2 regions of the Sphingomonas molluscorum genome follow, and region 2 is predicted to be linked to the other one. Evidence: riboswitches for the same ligand, from Rfam matches in the RefSeq annotation. Region 2 holds a riboswitch; the other holds the start of a gene.

Region 1 (4,837 bases), on a different contig from region 2:
GTCGATCGATCATCGCGAAGAAGAAGGGCAGGTCGCCCGCATCCACGCGCTTTTCATAGAGCGTCAGGATGAAGCGGCCGCGGGTGGTGTCGACCAGATAGTTGGAGTTCTCGACCCCTTCGGCGATCCCCTTGGCCGAGACCAGCGCGCCCACGTCATAGCGGGCGAGGAAGGCGCCGAGCGCCTCCGCCGAAACCTGCGTATAGACGGCCACCGGTCAGGCGGCGGCGGCTTCGAGGCCGCGGGGCAGCTTGAAGGTGAGGGTCTCGCGGGTCATCTCGACCTCGCGCTCGCGGATCTCGAAGCGCTCGGCAAGGCGATCGACCACTTCGCGCACCAGCATTTCGGGGGCGGACGCCCCGGCGGTGAGGCCGAGCGAGCCGACACCCTCCAGCCAGGCGAAGTCGATCTCGCTGCCGCGCTGGATCAGATGGGCGGGCGTGCCCTCGCGCTCGGCGACCTCGACCAGCCGCAGCGAGTTGGAGGAGTTGGGGGCGCCGATCACCAGCACCAGGTCGACGGACGACGCGATCGCCTTCACCGCGGCCTGGCGGTTGGAGGTCGCGTAGCAGATGTCGTCCGCCTTGGGCGCGACGATCGCGGGGAAGCGGCGCTGCAGCGTCGCCATGATGTCGGCAGTGTCGTCGACCGACAGCGTGGTCTGGGTGAGGAAGGCGAGGTTGTTCGGGTCGATCGGCATCACCGCCTCGGCATCCGCCACCGTCTCGATCAGCGTCATCTGGCCCTGCGGCACCTGGCCGAAGGTGCCGATCACTTCCGGGTGGCCGGCGTGGCCCACGAACAGGATGTGGTGGCCGGTGGTCACCAGCCGCTCGGCCTGGCGGTGTACCTTCGAGACCAGCGGGCAGGTGGCGTCGAGATATTCGAGGCCGCGATCTTCCGCCTCGGCCGGCACCGACTTGGGCACGCCATGGGCGGAGAACACCACCGGCACGCCGGCAGGCACCTCGTCCAGTTCCTCGACGAATACCGCGCCCTTGGCGCGCAGGCTGTCGACCACGAACTTGTTGTGGACGATTTCGTGCCGGACGTAGACGGGCGCGCCGTGCTTCTCGATCGCGAGCTCGACGATGCGGATCGCGCGGTCGACGCCGGCGCAGAAACCGCGGGGCGCCGCGATCAGCAGCTCGAGGACGGGCTTGGCAGCGGGCGGCGTGGCGGGATCGGTCATCACCCCTGCGCATCTACGCGATTGCTTGCGTGCTTGAAAGGCGCTTCCTATGCTGGCGGCGGTCCGGGTCGGCGCTGCATGCGACGGCCCGTTCGTCGTGAAAGGTGTACTCCCCTGTGATCGTCCGAACGCTCGCTGTTTCCGCTGTCGCGCTCCTCGCCCTCGCGGGGTGCAGCCGTAAAGGCGAGATCGACGTGACCCGTGGCGTCGGCATCACCACGGTCCGCTCCGCCTGCCCGGCGGCGGGCGTGCCCGCCGGCACCGGCGACATCACCCTGTTCGATCCGGCCGGCACCCAGCTGGCGAGCGCGATCGACGTGACCGCGACGATCACCAACGTGCGCGCCACCTGCAACGAGACGGGCGAGGACATCGTCTCCACCGTCACCTTCGACATCCAGGCGCGCCGCACCCGCACCGATGGCGCCCGCCAGGTCGACCTGCCGTACTTCCTGACGGTGGTGCGCGGCGGATCGCAGGTGGTGGCCAAGCGCATCAACCACGCCGTGCTCGACTTCGCCCCCGGCGAGGCGCGCGCCCAGGCGACCGGCAGCGCGACCGCGGTCGTGCAGCGTTCGGCGGCCACGCTGCCGGACGAGATTCGCCAGCAGATCACCCGGCCGCGCAAGGCCGGCGCAGAAGATGCCGCGGTCGACCCGCTGTCGACTCCGGAAGTGCGCCAGGCCGTGCTCAACGCCTCGTTCGAGGCGCTGGTCGGCTTCCAGCTCACCCAGGACCAGCTGCGCTACAACGCCACGCGCTGATCGGACGCCGGTCTAATCGACGCTCACCGCGCGAGGCCGATTGACTCGGCCCCGCGGTCGAGCCAGAGCGGGCGCGTCGATGGCCGGGAACGGCCATGGGCACGCGCGGGAGAGCGCCGCCGGCCTTGGAGGCCGCATGTGGCCGCCGAAGGAGCAACCGCCCCGGAATCTCTCAGGCTAAAGGGACCGCGCGCGCCAACGACACTCTGGAAAGCGCGCCGTGGTTCCGGCGCCACCGAAGGGGTAAGCGCACAATCGCTGCGCGAAAGCTCTCAGGTTCCGTGACAGAGGGGGCGGCGGGGATGCGGGGAGGCCTGTGTCTGCGTCGTGCCAGACCTGCCGGAGACTGCGCGAATGAGCGACTCGATTTCCTCTTCCGATGCGGACGGCTTCGAGCCGATCGCGCCCTCGTTGCTGCCGCTCGACGCCTGGCATCGCGCCAAGGGCGGTCGCATGGTGCCCTTCGCCGGGTACGAGATGCCGGTGCAGTATGAAGGCATCATGGCCGAGCACCTGTGGACCCGTAGCCACGCCGGCCTGTTCGACGTCAGCCACATGGGCCAGCTGCTGTTCACGGGTGAGGGCGTGGCCCAGGCGCTGGAAGCGCTGCTGCCGGGCGACCTCCAGGTGCTGGCTGCCAACCGCATGCGCTATTCGCTGCTGCTCGCCGACAATGGCGGCATCCTCGACGACCTGATGGTGACCCGCCTGCCGGAAGCGCACCCGTTCGGCGAAGCGGGCGAGCCGGCGCCGGCGGGCGAGGCCTTCTACATGGTCGTGAACGGCGCCACCAAGTATGACGACCTGGGTCACCTGCGCGAGGCGCTGGCCGATTCGATCACCATCAACCACCTCGAAGACCGCGCGCTGCTGGCGCTGCAAGGCCCGGAGGCGGTCTCCACGCTTGCGCGGCTGATCCCCGGAGTCGATGCGCTGCGCTTCATGACGGCGGGTGCATTCGAATGGGCGGGCCACGCGCTGTGGATCAGCCGCTCGGGCTATACCGGCGAGGATGGCTGCGAGATCTCGCTGCCGGCCGAAGCTGCCGAGGCGTTCGCCGACGCGCTCGCCGCCGAGCCGGAGGTCCAGCCGATCGGTCTCGGCGCGCGCGACTCGCTGCGCCTGGAGGCCGGCCTGCCGCTCTATGGCCACGACCTGGACGAAGAGACTACGCCGGTCGCCGCCGACCTGGGCTTTGCGCTGTCGAAGCGCCGCCGCGAGGAGGGGGGCTTCCCCGGTGCCGAGCGCATCCTGGCCGAGCGTGCCGTGGGTCCGGCGACCAAGCGCGTCGGCCTGCGCGTCGACGGGCGCCAGCCGGTGCGCGAGGGCGCGGCCGTCGTCGACCAGTCCGGCAAGACCATCGGCCGCGTGACCTCGGGCGGCTTTGCCCCCAGCGTCGGCGCGCCGATCGCCATGGCGTATGTGCCCGCCGCCCTCGCGGTCGCCGGCACCGAGATCACCCTTTCCCAGCGCGGCAAGGCGCACAGCGCCGAAGTCGTCGCCATGCCGTTCATTGCCCACAACTACGTCCGCTAAGGAGCGCCGTCGATGAGCCGTTATTTCACCGAAGAGCATGAGTGGGTCGAAGTCGACGGCGACGTCGCGACCGTCGGCATCACCGAATATGCCCAGAGCCAGCTGGGCGACATCGTGTTCGTCGAAGTCCCCGAGGAAGGCCGCGAGCTGACCAAGGGCGACGAGGCCGCGGTGGTGGAGTCGGTCAAGGCCGCTTCCGACGTCTACACGCCGGCATCGGGCACCGTGGTCGAGGGCAATGCCGAGCTCGAGGCGAGCCCGGCCCTCGTCAACGAGGATCCGGAAGGCGACGGCTGGTTCTTCCGCCTGACCCTGTCCGACCCGTCCGAGCTCGAAGGGCTGATGGACGCGGACAAGTACGCGGCGTTCGTCGCCAAGCTCTAAACCCCAAGTCCGCCAGCCTTAGGCTGGCATCTCGGGCCGCGGGCGCGCCTCTCCTCGAAGACGCGCCCGCGGCGTGAGACCCTGGCGGTGGCCGGGGTGACGTCCCGAAGGATTGCCATGCGCTACCTGCCCCTGACCCAGCCTGACCGTGAGGCGATGCTCGCCGCGGTGGGCGCGTCCTCTGTCGACGCGCTGTTCGCCGATGTGCCGGAGGCCGCGCGCCTCGACGGCCCCGTGCCCGGCCTGCCCAACCACGCCAGCGAACTCGCCGTCGAGCGCCACCTTTCGGCGCTTGCCGCCAAGAACCTCGCCGCCGGTACCGCGCCGTTCTTTCTCGGCTGTGGCGCCTATCGCCACCATGTGCCGGCGAGCGTCGACCATCTGATCCAGCGCGGCGAGTATCTCACCGCCTACACGCCCTATCAGCCGGAAATCGCGCAGGGCACGCTGCAGATGCTGTTCGAGTTCCAGACGCAGGTCGCACAGCTGTTCGGCTGCGACGTAGCGAACGCGTCGATGTACGACGGCTCCACCGCGTGCTGGGAAGCGATCACCATGGCGCGCCGGGTCACCCGCCGCGGCAAGGCGATCCTCTCGTCGGGGCTGCACCCGCATTACGTCTCGGTCGCCAACACCATGGCGAAGTTCACCGGCGACGTGCTGGATACCTCCGCGCCGACGCTCACCGCCGACACCGATGCCGAGGCGCTGATCGCCGCGATCGACGGGGATACGTCGTGCGTGGTCGTCCAGTATCCGGACATCCTCGGCCGCATCCCGGACCTGCGCCCGATCGCCGAGGCGGCGCACGCCAACAAGGCGCTGCTGATCGCGGTGGTGACCGAGCCGGTGGCGCTGGGCGCGATCGCCTCGCCGGGCGAGCTGGGCGCCGACATCGTCGTCGGCGAAGGCCAGTCGCTGGGCGTCGGCCTGCAGTTCGGCGGGCCGTACGTCGGCCTGT
Region 2 (4,837 bases):
CGATGTCGCCGACCAGCACCACCGGCACCCCGGCTGCGCGTGCGAAGCCCATGTTGGCGATGTCGCCGGCGCGCAGGTTGATTTCGGCAGGCGAGCCGGCGCCCTCGATCACGACGATGTCCGCCTCGGCCTGCAAGCGCCGGTAGCTCGCCAGCACCTCGTCCAGCAGGCCTTCGCGACCCTGGCGCCACTGCGCAGCCCGAAGAATGCCGCGCACCTGCCCCCGCACTACCAGTTGCGAGGTACGGTCCCCCTGGGGTTTCAGCAGCACCGGGTTCATGTCGACGCTGGGTCGCACCCGCGCAGCCAGGGCCTGGGTCGCCTGGGCACGGCCGATCTCGCCGCCTTCCGCCGTGACTGCGGCGTTGTTCGACATGTTCTGCGGCTTGAAGGGGCGCACGCGCAGGCCGCGATTGGCGAGCGCCCGGCAGAGGCCCGCGACCAGCACCGACTTGCCGACGTCAGAGCCGGTCCCCTGCAGCATCAACGCACCCATGCGACGGCTCCCGCAATTACCCAGAGGAAGAGACAGGCGCGACGATAGACGCGGAGCGCTCGAAGAAGGTCGGTTGATGTCGGGTCCGGATATTCGCCACCGATCCACGGCTTGTCCGCCGTCACGCCGTCATAGGCGACCGGGCCGGCCAGCCGGACGCGAAGGGCGCCGGCCATCGCCGCTTCCGTCCAACCGGCATTGGGGGACGCATGACGGCGGGCGTCGCGCAGCATCGTCCGCCATCCGCCGGCGCCAGCAAGGCAGAGGAGGGCACCACCCAATCGTGCCGGCAGAATATTGGCCAAGTCGTCAATCCGCGCCGATGCCCAGCCGAAGGCACGCCAGCGCGGCTCTCGATGGCCGATCAGGCTGTCCGCAGTGTTGAGCGCCTTGTACGCCCAGAGCCCCGGCAGTCCCAGCAGCAGAAGCCAGAAGAGCGGCGCGGCGATGCCGTCGCAGAAGCTCTCTGCAAGGCTTTCGATGCCGGCGCGCGCGACGCCGGCTTCATCGAGCGCGGCAGTGTCCCTGCCGACGATGCGGGAGACTGCAGCACGCGCCCCGGGCAGGTCGCCGGCCAGCAGGGCCGCTGCGACGGGCCGGACGTGATCGTCCAGGCTCCGCTGCGCCAGGCCGGGTGCCGCCAACAGCGCCACGCCGATCCAGCCATACGGACCCAGCAGGTTGCGGGCCATTCGTTCGAGGAGCCAGGCGCCACCCGCTGCGGCGACGATCAGGAGCATGACCGTGAGAACCCCGGCGGCGCGGCGGCTCCACTCCGGCCGGTCCGGAACGTTCCAGCGCGCCTCGCACGCACCGATCAGGCGCGCGAAGCCGCCGACGGGGTGGCCGACGCGGGCATAGAGCCGCTCGGGCCACCCGACTGCGGCATCGATCGCAAGCGCGAGCAGGGCGATCGGCTCAGCGATGGGAGAGCGCCCGGTCGAGCCGCGCCAGCGCCGCCGCATCCGCTGGAAGGCCGATGCGCAGCCACTCGGGCGCATAGTCGAACGGCCGGGTCAGGATGCCCCGGTGCGCCAGACTGGTGAAGAGCGCCTGCGCCCCTGCGTCCTCGATCAGACGGAATAGCGGACCTGCGCCCTGCGGCTCGAGATCATGACGGCGCAGCACCGCATCCAGAGTCCCGCAGCGCTCTGACAACTGCTTGCGGGCATCCGCGATCCAGTCGGCATCGGCATAGGCGGCAGTGCCGAGCGCGATCGCGTGGGCGGAGACCGGCCAGCTTCCCAGCCGATCGCGCAACGCCGCCACCAGATCTGCCGCGCCACAGGCGAAGCCCAGGCGGACGCCGGCCAAGCCGAAGAACTTCCCGAACGACCGGAAGACGAGCACCCGATCGTTTGGCGTCAGATGCGGGAGCACGCTTACCTCTGGAGTCGCGTCGGCAAAGGCCTCGTCGATCACCAGCACGCCACCTGCGCGAGCAATGCGACGGGCCAGGTCCAGCATCTGTTCGGGCGCGACCACGCGGCCGTCCGGGTTGTTCGGGTTCGCGAGCAGCAAGGTGCCGTCGCCGACCGCCCCAAGCTCATCGATCCGGACCGTGCCGCTGCACGCGAGGGCATCCGCGTGAGTTCGGTAGCCGGGCGCACCGTGGCGGTGCGGGGACGGCAACCCGAGGCCGCCGAGCAGCCGCAGCCCCAATTCGGTGCCCGGCAAAGCGGTGATCGCCAGATGCTGCGCGCCAAACGCGGCGGCGGCGGCCGCCTCCAGTGCCGCGCGCGATCGCTCCGAGGGTAGCCGATCGAGGTCGATGTCGGGCGCGATCGTCGGGCTCCATGCAACGGGGTTGATCCCGGTGGAGAGATCGAGCCATGGCTGCGGCGCATCGGGAAAGCAGTGCGTCGCCTCTTCGAGGGAGCCGCCGTGGAACATCAGTGCGCGCAATGCGGAGCCTCGACTTGGGGTGCGGCAGCCTCCATCCGCATTGGCGGCGCAACAGGCAAGGGGCAAGGATGAGCATCGAACGATCGGGACGCACGATGCTGGTGCTGGGCGGCGCCCGTTCGGGCAAGAGCCGCTACGCACAAAGCCTGGCAGAGGCATCGGGTGGTCGGCTGGTCTTCGTCGCGACTGCCCAGGCGTTCGACGACGAGATGACCGATCGCATTCGCCGGCATCAGGCCGATCGCGATGACCGCTGGACGACCGTCGAGGCGTCGGTCGACTTGGCCGGCGCGGTCGCGGCCGCGGATCGCGAGGACGCTGTGGTGCTGGTCGACTGCCTGACGCTGTGGGCTTCCAACTTGCTGCTCGGCGAGGAGGATGCCGAGGAGCGGCTGGCGCAGTTGCTGGCGGCACTGGAGCGCGCGCGGGGGCGGGTGCTGCTCGTGGCCAACGAGGTCGGGCTCGGCATTGTGCCCGACAACGCGCTCGCCAGGACGTTTCGGGATCTTGCCGGCACCATCAACCAGCGCGTCGCCGCGGCGGTCGACCGGGTGCACATGACCGTGGCGGGCCTCCCCATCGTCGTGAAGTGACCCCGATCCGGCTTGACACCTGCCGGGCGCAAGCGGCAGCACGGGGGCGACGACATGGGAGAGATCGGGCACCAGCCCGGCGCCGAAGGAGCAACCGCCCCGGAAACTTTCAGGCAGAAGGACCGGTCGTCATCAACATCTGGAGAGAGGCGCGCTGGCGTCCGCCGACGGGATAGCATTCTCAGGCAGGAAGGACAGAGGGGGCATGCAACCGCCGGAAGGCGGGGAGTTCATCATGCCGGACGATCCTTCCCAGAACAGCCGCGCCGACGCGCGCCGCGCGATCAGCGTCACCGAATTGTTCACGATCGGCATCGGCCCGTCGAGCTCGCACACCGTGGGGCCGATGCGCGCGGCCCATGGCTTTGCTGAGGCGGCGCTGGAGGCGCTGCTGCCGGTTCGCGTCCGCTGCGAGCTCTTCGGTTCGCTGTCGCTGACGGGACGTGGGCACGCGACCGACAGCGCCGTCGTGCTCGGGCTTGCCGGCCATCTGCCCGATACCGTGAACCCCGACGCCGTACCGGAAATCCTGCGGGCGGTGCGCGAACGCGGCCAGCTGCAGCTTGGTGGGCGGGTGCCGATCGCGTTCGGCGCGGACGACATCGTCTTCTCGCACGAGTTCTTGCCCGGGCATCCCAATGCGGTGCGCTTCACCGCCTGGGATGCGGACGGGGGCGAACGCACGCAGACCTATTTCTCCATCGGCGGCGGCGTGGTGGTGGAGGCGGGCGCCGGATTGCACATCGCCAATGCCGCGGTCGCGCATCCATTTGCCTCTGGTGCCGAGTTGCTCGAACTGGGCGAGGCGACCGGCCTTTCGATCGGTGAGATCGTCCGTCGCAACGAGTGCGCCTGGCGCAGCCGCGAGGAAACCGATGCCTTTCTGGACGCGGTGCGGGCGGCGATGCTCGCCTCCATCGACCGGGGCTGTGCGACCGACGGCGTGCTGCCGGGGGGGCTGAACGTCCGCCGTCGTGCCAAGGCGCTGCACACGACGCTGGCCGCGCGCAGCGATCGAGCGGCGCCGGCTTCGGTGATGGAATGGATCAGCCTGTGGGCGCTCGCCGTCAACGAGGAGAATGCGGCCGGCGGACGGGTGGTTACCGCGCCCACGAACGGGGCCGCGGGCGTAATCCCGGCAGTGCTCCAATATTACGAGCGGTTCGTGGAAGGAGCGACGCCGGAGGGCTCGCGGGTGCTGCTCGCGACCGCGGCCGCCATCGGTTTCCTGTACAAGAAGCGCGCTTCGATCTCGGCGGCCGAGATGGGGTGCCAGGGTGAGGTCGGCGTCGCCTGCTCGATGGCGGCAGCGGGACTTGCGGCGGTGCTTGGTGGCACGAACCAGCAGATCGAGAATGCCGCAGAGATCGGCATGGAGCACAACCTAGGCCTGACCTGCGACCCCATTGGGGGCCTGGTGCAGGTGCCCTGTATCGAGCGTAACACCATGGGTGCGGTGAAGGCGGTCAACGCCGCTTACCTGGCGCTGCACGGCGACGGCAGCCACATCGTGCCGCTGGATGCGGTGATCGAGACGATGCGGCAGACGGGCGACCACATGCGATCCGAGTACAAGGAAACGAGCCTTGGCGGCTTGGCGGTGAACGTCGTCGCCTGCTGACGGCTTGCCTGAGGGACCCGTTCCGGTCCATTCGGCCGCCATGCCGAAGATCCGCGCCGACCAGCTGCTCGTCGACCGAGGCCTTGCCGAGAGCCGCACCCGCGCGCAGGCGCTGGTGATGGCCGGCCTGGTGTTCGTCGGTGATCGCAAGATCGACAAGCCGGGCCAGCAACTGGCGGACGATGCCGTGCTGGACGTGCGGGGGCGCGACCATCCCTGGGT

The links. A riboswitch is a leader RNA that binds a small molecule or an ion and turns the genes downstream of it on or off. The one in region 2 is predicted to bind glycine.
Region 1: linked by a shared signal. The riboswitch ahead of gcvT (glycine cleavage system aminomethyltransferase GcvT) and the one ahead of ABDZ92_RS16195 (L-serine ammonia-lyase) in region 2 are both predicted to bind glycine.

What each region holds. Positions count from the first base shown of each region.
Region 1 is NZ_BAAAEL010000001.1:381,946-386,782, reverse strand. It holds gene thrB (homoserine kinase) at 1-214, opposite strand, end outside; gene ispH (4-hydroxy-3-methylbut-2-enyl diphosphate reductase) at 218-1,192, opposite strand; gene ABDZ92_RS01930 (hypothetical protein) at 1,309-1,956, shown strand; glycine riboswitch at 2,053-2,155, shown strand; gene gcvT (glycine cleavage system aminomethyltransferase GcvT) at 2,311-3,492, shown strand; gene gcvH (glycine cleavage system protein GcvH) at 3,505-3,876, shown strand; gene gcvPA (aminomethyl-transferring glycine dehydrogenase subunit GcvPA) at 3,994-4,837, shown strand, end outside.
Region 2 is NZ_BAAAEL010000015.1:413,728-418,564, forward strand. It holds gene ABDZ92_RS16175 (cobyric acid synthase) at 1-496, opposite strand, end outside; gene cbiB (adenosylcobinamide-phosphate synthase CbiB) at 484-1,461, opposite strand; gene ABDZ92_RS16185 (aminotransferase class I/II-fold pyridoxal phosphate-dependent enzyme) at 1,415-2,401, opposite strand; gene cobU (bifunctional adenosylcobinamide kinase/adenosylcobinamide-phosphate guanylyltransferase) at 2,470-2,994, shown strand; glycine riboswitch at 3,039-3,129, shown strand; gene ABDZ92_RS16195 (L-serine ammonia-lyase) at 3,230-4,615, shown strand; gene ABDZ92_RS16200 (TlyA family RNA methyltransferase) at 4,656-4,837, shown strand, end outside.